2 regions of the Metasolibacillus sp. FSL K6-0083 genome follow, and region 2 is predicted to be linked to the other one. Evidence: a T-box and tRNA genes for the amino acid it is inferred to sense, from the RefSeq annotation. Region 2 holds a T-box; the other holds one or more tRNA genes.
The links. The T-box of region 2 lies ahead of leuS (leucine--tRNA ligase). A T-box ahead of a tRNA ligase gene usually reads a tRNA of that ligase, here a tRNA-Leu.

Region 1: it has a tRNA-Leu gene. The T-box ahead of leuS (leucine--tRNA ligase) is inferred to sense a tRNA for this amino acid. The anticodon was not compared.

Annotation. Positions count from the first base shown of each region.
Region 1 is NZ_CP152046.1:3,073,350-3,077,771, reverse strand. Features, by position in the region: rRNA gene MHB51_RS14470 (23S ribosomal RNA) at 1-292, opposite strand, end outside; rRNA gene MHB51_RS14465 (16S ribosomal RNA) at 687-2,241, opposite strand; tRNA gene MHB51_RS14460 (tRNA-Gly) at 2,474-2,547, opposite strand; tRNA gene MHB51_RS14455 (tRNA-Arg) at 2,557-2,633, opposite strand; tRNA gene MHB51_RS14450 (tRNA-Leu) at 2,651-2,736, opposite strand; tRNA gene MHB51_RS14445 (tRNA-Lys) at 2,782-2,857, opposite strand; tRNA gene MHB51_RS14440 (tRNA-Gln) at 2,864-2,938, opposite strand; tRNA gene MHB51_RS14435 (tRNA-Asp) at 2,945-3,020, opposite strand; tRNA gene MHB51_RS14430 (tRNA-Glu) at 3,048-3,122, opposite strand; tRNA gene MHB51_RS14425 (tRNA-Asn) at 3,125-3,199, opposite strand; gene MHB51_RS14420 (SprT family protein) at 3,394-3,843, opposite strand; gene MHB51_RS14415 (Tex family protein) at 4,136-4,422, opposite strand, start outside.
Region 2 is NZ_CP152046.1:47,171-51,592, reverse strand. Features, by position in the region: gene leuS (leucine--tRNA ligase) at 1-2,323, opposite strand, end outside; T-box leader at 2,422-2,637, opposite strand; gene MHB51_RS00215 (transposase) at 2,896-3,459, shown strand; gene MHB51_RS00210 (MFS transporter) at 3,727-4,422, opposite strand, start outside.

The sequences.
Region 1 (4,422 bases), 790 kb from region 2:
AAAGAGCAAGCTCTTTGGTTTGGGCTTTTCCCGTTTCGCTCGCCGCTACTCAGGGAATCGAATTTTCTTTCTCTTCCTGCAGGTACTTAGATGTTTCAGTTCCCTGCGTCTGTCTTCCATACGCTATGAATTCACGTATGGATACTATGCCATTAAACATAGTGGGTTTCCCCATTCGGAAATCCCCGGATCAAAGCTTACTTACAGCTCCCCGAGGCATATCGGTGTTAGTGCCGTCCTTCATCGACTCCTAGTGCCAAGGCATCCACCGTGCGCCCTTAATAACTTAACCTATTCAGCTTTCAATACACATCGTATGACTGCGTCAGCTTCATTCACTCTGTCAGTCACGTACTTAGGTACGCTCCTTCCATCGCTCAATCGCTTCCTTGTCCTACTCGTGTCTTGAAACCTTCATGTTAGTTACAACTTATCTCATAAAAGAAATAAGATTTAAGAACTTACACGATCAATTACTTGATCTATTTAAAACTTGTTACTTTCAATGTCGTTTTATCCAGTTTTCAAAGAACAAATAGGCTACCTGTATTTGCTTCCTCGCGTATTTGCGACGAGTAACCGCAGGAGCACACAATAAGAAGTATTCATCCGTTGATGAACCTTCAAAACTGAACAGCAATCCGTGAATGCTATCTCCGTAGGAGATATTCCGAAAATATCCTTAGAAAGGAGGTGATCCAGCCGCACCTTCCGATACGGCTACCTTGTTACGACTTCACCCCAATCATCTATCCCACCTTCGGCGGCTGGCTCCAAAAGGTTACCTCACCGACTTCGGGTGTTACAAACTCTCGTGGTGTGACGGGCGGTGTGTACAAGGCCCGGGAACGTATTCACCGCGGCATGCTGATCCGCGATTACTAGCGATTCCGGCTTCATGTAGGCGAGTTGCAGCCTACAATCCGAACTGAGAACGGTTTTATCGGATTAGCTCCCCCTCGCGGGTTGGCAACCGGTTGTACCGTCCATTGTAGCACGTGTGTAGCCCAGGTCATAAGGGGCATGATGATTTGACGTCATCCCCACCTTCCTCCGGTTTGTCACCGGCAGTCACCTTAGAGTGCCCAACTGAATGATGGCAACTAAGATCAAGGGTTGCGCTCGTTGCGGGACTTAACCCAACATCTCACGACACGAGCTGACGACAACCATGCACCACCTGTCACCGTTGTCCCCGAAGGGAAAACCATGTCTCCATAGTGGGCAACGGGATGTCAAGACCTGGTAAGGTTCTTCGCGTTGCTTCGAATTAAACCACATGCTCCACCGCTTGTGCGGGCCCCCGTCAATTCCTTTGAGTTTCAGTCTTGCGACCGTACTCCCCAGGCGGAGTGCTTAATGCGTTAGCTGCAGCACTAAGGGGCGGAAACCCCCTAACACTTAGCACTCATCGTTTACGGCGTGGACTACCAGGGTATCTAATCCTGTTTGCTCCCCACGCTTTCGCGCCTCAGCGTCAGTTACAGACCAGAAAGTCGCCTTCGCCACTGGTGTTCCTCCAAATCTCTACGCATTTCACCGCTACACTTGGAATTCCACTTTCCTCTTCTGCACTCAAGTTCCCCAGTTTCCAATGACCTTCCCCGGTTGAGCCGGGGGCTTTCACATCAGACTTAAGAAACCGCCTGCGCGCGCTTTACGCCCAATAATTCCGGACAACGCTTGCCACCTACGTATTACCGCGGCTGCTGGCACGTAGTTAGCCGTGGCTTTCTAATAAGGTACCGTCAAGGTGCCGCCAGTTACTACGGCACTTGTTCTTCCCTTACAACAGAGTTTTACGATCCGAAAACCTTCTTCACTCACGCGGCGTTGCTCCATCAGGCTTTCGCCCATTGTGGAAGATTCCCTACTGCTGCCTCCCGTAGGAGTCTGGGCCGTGTCTCAGTCCCAGTGTGGCCGATCACCCTCTCAGGTCGGCTACGCATCGTTGCCTTGGTGAGCCATTACCTCACCAACTAGCTAATGCGCCGCGGGCCCATCCTGTAGCGATAGCAGAACCATCTTTCAACTTTAAAACATGTGTTTCAAAGTATCATTCGGTATTAGCCCCGGTTTCCCGGAGTTATCCCCATCTACAGGGCAGGTTGCCCACGTGTTACTCACCCGTCCGCCGCTAGCGTTATTTCGGTGCAAGCACCAAAATAACGCCCGCTCGACTTGCATGTATTAGGCACGCCGCCAGCGTTCGTCCTGAGCCAGGATCAAACTCTCCATAAAAAGAATTTGAGTAAGCTCAAATTTGTATCTGTCGCTTCGCTTTCGATACATTAAAACATTTGCTGGCATCTTCATTCGATGTCCAAAATTGTGTTTCATCTATTCAATGAAACTTTATTCATTCACGTCTTGCTTGTTCAGTTTTCAAGGTTCATTTTACTCTATCGACACAAACATTACCGACAGTTATTAAATCTTAACATATCGTTCGTTTATTTGTCAACACTTTTTTTGGAGCGGGTGATGAGAATCGAACTCACGACATCAGCTTGGAAGGCTGAGGTTTTACCATTAAACTACACCCGCATATTTTTTTGGCGCGCCCGACAGGAGTCGAACCCATAACCTTCTGATCCGTAGTCAGACGCTCTATCCAATTGAGCTACGGGCGCTAAATTATTATCTTACTTGGTGCGGCCGAGAGGACTTGAACCTCCACGGGGTTGCCCCCACTAGGCCCTCAACCTAGCGCGTCTGCCATTCCGCCACGACCGCGTTCAACTTCCTATTTAAGTTTACTCTATATAAATAAGTTGAAAATGGTGAGCCATGAAGGACTCGAACCTTCGACCCTCTGATTAAAAGTCAGATGCTCTACCGACTGAGCTAATGGCTCGTGAAATGGCTGGGGTACTAGGATTCGAACCTAGGCATGACGGAATCAAAATCCGTTGCCTTACCGCTTGGCTATACCCCATCGAAATGGCGGTCCCGACCGGGATCGAACCGGCGATCTCCTGCGTGACAGGCAGGCATGTTAACCGCTACACCACGGGACCTTAAATAATTCAAATGTAAAATGCAAATGGTGACCCGTACGGGATTCGAACCCGTGTTACCGCCGTGAAAGGGCGGTGTCTTAACCACTTGACCAACGGGCCATTGGCTCCGAAGGCAGGGCTCGAACCTGCGACCAACCGGTTAACAGCCGGTTGCTCTACCACTGAGCTACTTCGGATTAATTGTTATTCAATCAGCAATAACCTTGCCGACTTTTTCTATTATAGACACCTTATTTCTTATAGTCAACATTTTTTATATATTTTTCGAAAATAATTTTTTGTTTGATTGAAGTAATAAATTTTTTTCAATTATAAACGATTAATTAGCAATTAATCAACACATTCGCCACCGCTACTCAGTATAGATTATTTATGTTAAGCAAATCGCGCCTCGACATTTGCTACAGCAATAGGATTTTACATTGACTTTTCTTTTTCTTCTATATAATTGTCCACAGTCAAGACAGCGATAATGATAATAAGTTATTTTGCCGTTTTCTTCCTTTTCAATTGTGGAGCAAAAACGAGGAGCCCCTACTTGTTTTAATAGGTTACGAAAATCTGCATCCCGATGTTGATAGCCTTTACCTTGGATATGTAAATGATAGTGACAAAGCTCATGCAAAATAATCCCGGTTAACTCATCGATACCAAAGTACTCATAATAACGTTTATTTATTTCGATATTATGACTATGTAGCATATAGCGCCCCCCTGTCGTTCTTAGGCGTGAATTAAAAGAAGCTTTATGCTGAAAAGGCATTTGGAAATATTGCTGCGATAATTGCTCGACTAATTGCTGCAATTGTGAATCCTCCATCTTTATCACCTCCACAAATTCATATAATCAATGTCAACTTAGCGTAATTATATTTGACTAACTTCGTTTTAAGCACATCTCATGAAATTTATGGCATCCGCCGGAGGCTTTAACTTCTTTCAGCTCGCCACCTATTGAGGTGGAAGATTTCTGTACCCGTCGCTACAAAATATTTTCCTGAAAGAAGTTAAGCAATGAAAAGAACTGTCAAGAAAGCTGTTCATTAGCCATGTTTTCTGTGACGAATAATTGCCAGATGTGTACTTTCTAGGTGCTCTCTTCTAACGGTTTATTATATGCTTTGCTGTGGTGGTAGCATTGTTAAAGAAATGCGCCCCTTGTCTACTTCTACCCTTTCTACCCAAACTGTCACAATATCCCCAAGTGCAACAACTTCAAGCGGGTGTTTGATTCGGCGTTTTTGCAATTTGGATATGTGTACAAGACCATCCTGCTTAACACCAATATCTACAAAGGCACCGAAATCAACTACATTTCGTACCGTTCCTTGTAATTCCATTCCTACTTTTAAATCTTCCATTTGTAAAACATCTGTTTTTAATAATGGCTGAGGGAATG
Region 2 (4,422 bases):
CTAATGCAGTAGCTTCCAAGTCTTCCTTCGAAATATCTTTAGCAACTTTAATTTTTGCACGTACTTTTCCTAGCACTTGCACAACGATTTCTACTTCATCTTCTACCAGCTTTGATGGGTCGAATGTTGGCCATGCTGAGTACGTAATTGTTTCAGTATGACCGAATTTTTGCCATAGCTCCTCTGCAATATGACGAGCAACTGGTGATAGCATTTGTACAAAGCCTTCAGCATATTCTTTCGGCACTGAATCCACTTTATAACATTCGTTAATAAATACCATCATTTGTGAAATCGCCGTATTGTAGCGCATTGCTTCAAAGTCTTCTGTCACTTTTTTCACTGTTTGATGATAAGCAAGCTCTAGTTTACCATCATTTGTGTCAACGACTTTGCTACTCACAGCACCGTTATCATCAATGAATAGACGCCAAATGCGGTCTAAGAAGCGACGTGCACCATCTAAGCCATTTGTCGACCATGCTTTGGATGCTTCAAGTGGCCCCATAAACATTTCATAAAGGCGAAGCGTATCCGCACCATGTGATGCCACAATATCATCTGGGTTGATTACATTACCTTTCGATTTAGACATTTTTTCGTTGTTTTCGCCTAAAATCATTCCTTGGTTAAATAGCTTTTGGAAAGGCTCCTTCGTATGCACGACACCGATATCGTATAGCACTTTGTGCCAGAAGCGCGCGTATAGCAGATGCAGTACCGCATGCTCTGCTCCACCAACATAAATATCAACAGGTAGCCAGCGCTTTGCTAGCTCTGGGTCGATAATCATTTCATCATTGTCTGGGTCGATATAGCGTAAATAGTACCAGCAGCTACCCGCCCATTGCGGCATCGTATTTGTTTCACGACGACCTTTTTTACCTGTTACTGGGTCTACTACATTTACCCATTCGTCAATATTCGCTAATGGTGATTCACCTGTACCACTTGGGCGAATATCATTTGTTTTTGGAAGCATTAGAGGCAGCTCTTCCTGTGGAACAGTTGTCATTGTACCATCTTCCCAATGAATTACAGGAATTGGCTCGCCCCAATAGCGTTGACGTGAGAATAACCAGTCGCGTAGACGGTAAGAAATTTTCTTCTCACCAACACCCTTTTCCTCTAGCCAAGCAATAGCTTTTGTAATACCTTCTTCCTTATTTAAGCCGTTTAAAAAATCTGAGTTAATATGCTCACCGTCACCAATAAATGCTTCTTTCGAAATATCACCGCCTGCAAGCACCTCTTTAATTTCTAAGCCGAATTCTTTCGCAAACTCATAGTCGCGTTCATCATGAGCAGGCACTGCCATAATTGCACCTGTACCGTATGTTGCAAGTACATAATCAGCAATCCATACAGGAATTTTTGCACCGTTAATTGGATTTACTGCATAAGCACCTGTGAATACACCTGTTTTTTCCTTTGCTAAGTCTGTACGCTCAAGGTCTGATTTTGTTTTTACTTTATCAAGATAAGCGTCCACTTGCGCACGCTGTTCAGCTGTTGTAATTTCAGCAACTAGCTTATGCTCTGGTGCTAATACTGCATATGTTGCACCAAATAGCGTATCTGGGCGCGTTGTGAAAACGTCAAATGAGTGCTCTGTACCATCGATTGTAAATGTGACCTCCGCACCTTCTGAGCGACCAATCCAATTGCGCTGCATTTCCTTTAAGCTTTCTGGCCAATCAAGCTCATCTAAATCCTCTAATAGACGGTCTGCATATTCCGTAATGCGTAGAATCCATTGACGCATTGGGCGACGTTCTACCGGATGCCCGCCGCGCTCGGATTTACCATCGATTACTTCCTCATTCGCTAGTACCGTTCCAAGTGCTGGACACCAATTTACAGGTACTTCATCTACATACGCTAAACCACGATTGAATAATTGGATAAAAATCCATTGCGTCCATTTATAATATTTAGGGTCTGTCGTATTAATTTCGCGGTCCCAGTCGTAAGAAAAGCCTAAATCATTCATTTGACGCTTAAATGTCGCAATATTTTTCGCCGTAAACTCTGCAGGATCATTTCCTGTATCAAGTGCATATTGCTCAGCAGGTAACCCGAAAGCATCCCAGCCCATCGGATGTAGCACATTATAGCCTTGCATGCGCTTAAACGAGCTTAAAATATCCGTCGCGATATAGCCAAGTGGATGTCCTACATGCAAGCCTGCCCCTGATGGGTACGGAAACATATCTAATGCAAAAAACTTTGGTTTACTGTTGTCATTCACCGTTTTAAATGTTTTGTTATCCGCCCAATACTTTTGCCATTTCTTATCAATTTCTTGATGATTGAAACTCATATTACTCCTCCTCAAAATCATAGTATCGACTTGTTTTCCACCGTTCAAACTGAAGTGACAGAATTTTTAGAAAAATAAAAAACTCGCCCCATTCCGTAGAAAGGGACGAGAGTAAATTTGACTCCCGCGGTACCACCCAAATTAGTGACACTGCACTCAGCTCCAGCTTCTTAACGCGAAAACACGGCTTCTAGTTAATCTTTTTCACTAAAAGCAACTCAAAGGCGAGTTCAATTTGTTCACTTGCTAGCTCACACCAGCCGCTAGCTCTCTAAAAAGTGTCGAAATTTACTATTCCTTGTCATAGTCGTTGTATATAATGCCTTCATTCTAATGGAATTAGCTAGAAAGCACAAGCCTTTTTTAAAGTGCCTGGCACGCAAACAATTTTCACACAATTCACCAAAAAAAATTTTTGGTGTTTATTTATTATCCAAACTTAAAATTTCATCTATTTTTTATAATCAATTTTCCTATTTGCGACATTTTATATAAAGTTTATTGCCTAGTGTGATTTGACAATATCTTTAGCTCTTTTTAAACTTAATAACAATATAAAAAGGAGGTTTGTTATGGCTAGAAAACATCGCCTTTGGTCACCATACCATTATTTCCATATAGTTATGCGCGGAAATAATCGGCAAACAATTTTTTTACATCACACAGACTACCAAGCTTTTTTTCGCATTGTGGAGTACACCTACCAAAAGTATCAATTTTCAATTATTGCATTTTGTATTATGCCAAACCATTATCACCTATTGCTCCATTCCCCTTTTGTTCCTCATAGCAAAATTATGGCGATGATTAATAGGCGCTACAGTGATTATTTTAAAAAGAAATATGACTACAGTGGTCACCTATACGAAAAAAGATTTTTTTCAGATTTAGTCCCCTCTCCCCTAGATATCATTGTTGTAAGTCGTTATATCCACCGCAATCCGATTAATACAACCATTCCTTTAGTAGAAACCTTAGCCTTTTATCCCTACAGTTCTTATTATTACTACTATACTAAAGCACCGACACCATTCAACTTCTTACACCAAGATTCACTTATCACCTATCTTTCCCATACAAAATATCCAACCCTTGACCTCTATTTAACCTATTGCGAAGATGATTATGATTTATAGCCAAAATCAATCGTGCCCTAGCGTAATTGAGCCTAGACTTTTTGAACTTGCTCAAAGATCCCTCTTCAAAAATGTGATATCCGCTTGAGGCTTTGCCTAACATAATGTTGGTCATTTAACCATTACTCACACATATTGGGGTGTTCCTATACTGCATTCCTTTTTGTCAGCAGGTGTTAGGTCATTTGCCGAAAGAAGTGAATTAATGTATGCAAAAAAGCTAGTACCATTATTATTCGTGGTACTAGCTTTCTTTCTAAATTGTAGTTAGTTTTCTGAATTTTCCGTATTGTTTGCGTGCCAGGCACATGCGGGGATAATCGCTATGAGCAATAATACGACTAAACTCCACATCAACGTCTGCATATCGAATAAATCTACCATCAATCCTCCGAATAAAGGACCAATCATGCGACCAATTGTTGTGGCGCTATTAACAATACCTTGATAAAAGCCTTGTCGTCCCTTAGGTGCAAGGCGATTGGCAATGGTAGGAATTACAGGTGTGAAAAACACTTCTCCCAACGTTAAAATCACCATTGCCGTTGCAAACATTGTAAATTCTTCAGCTATTGCAACGATGCAGAAAGAAAATGACATAAGCACAAGTCCTAATACGAGCTGGTGCTTTAATTTCTTTTCCCACCGGCGAACGAGTGGGCGAATAATTGGTTGGAAGCCGACAACGAGCAAGCCATTAATTGTCCAAATCACACTGTACTGTGATAAAGACATGCCTAAGCCTTGTGTATAGGAAGAAATTGTGGCGCTCCATTGTGAATAAGACATCCAGCATAACACTAATGCCAAGCATAAAGTTAATAATGCATAAAGCCCTGCTCTGGACTCTTTGTTGCCTCTTTCAGCAATCACATTTTTCGGAGCCATGCTCTTCGTATCAAATCGCTTATATGTTAGCACAACGAGCGTAAAAAAGATGAAATACGTAAAGAAATTCGCTTT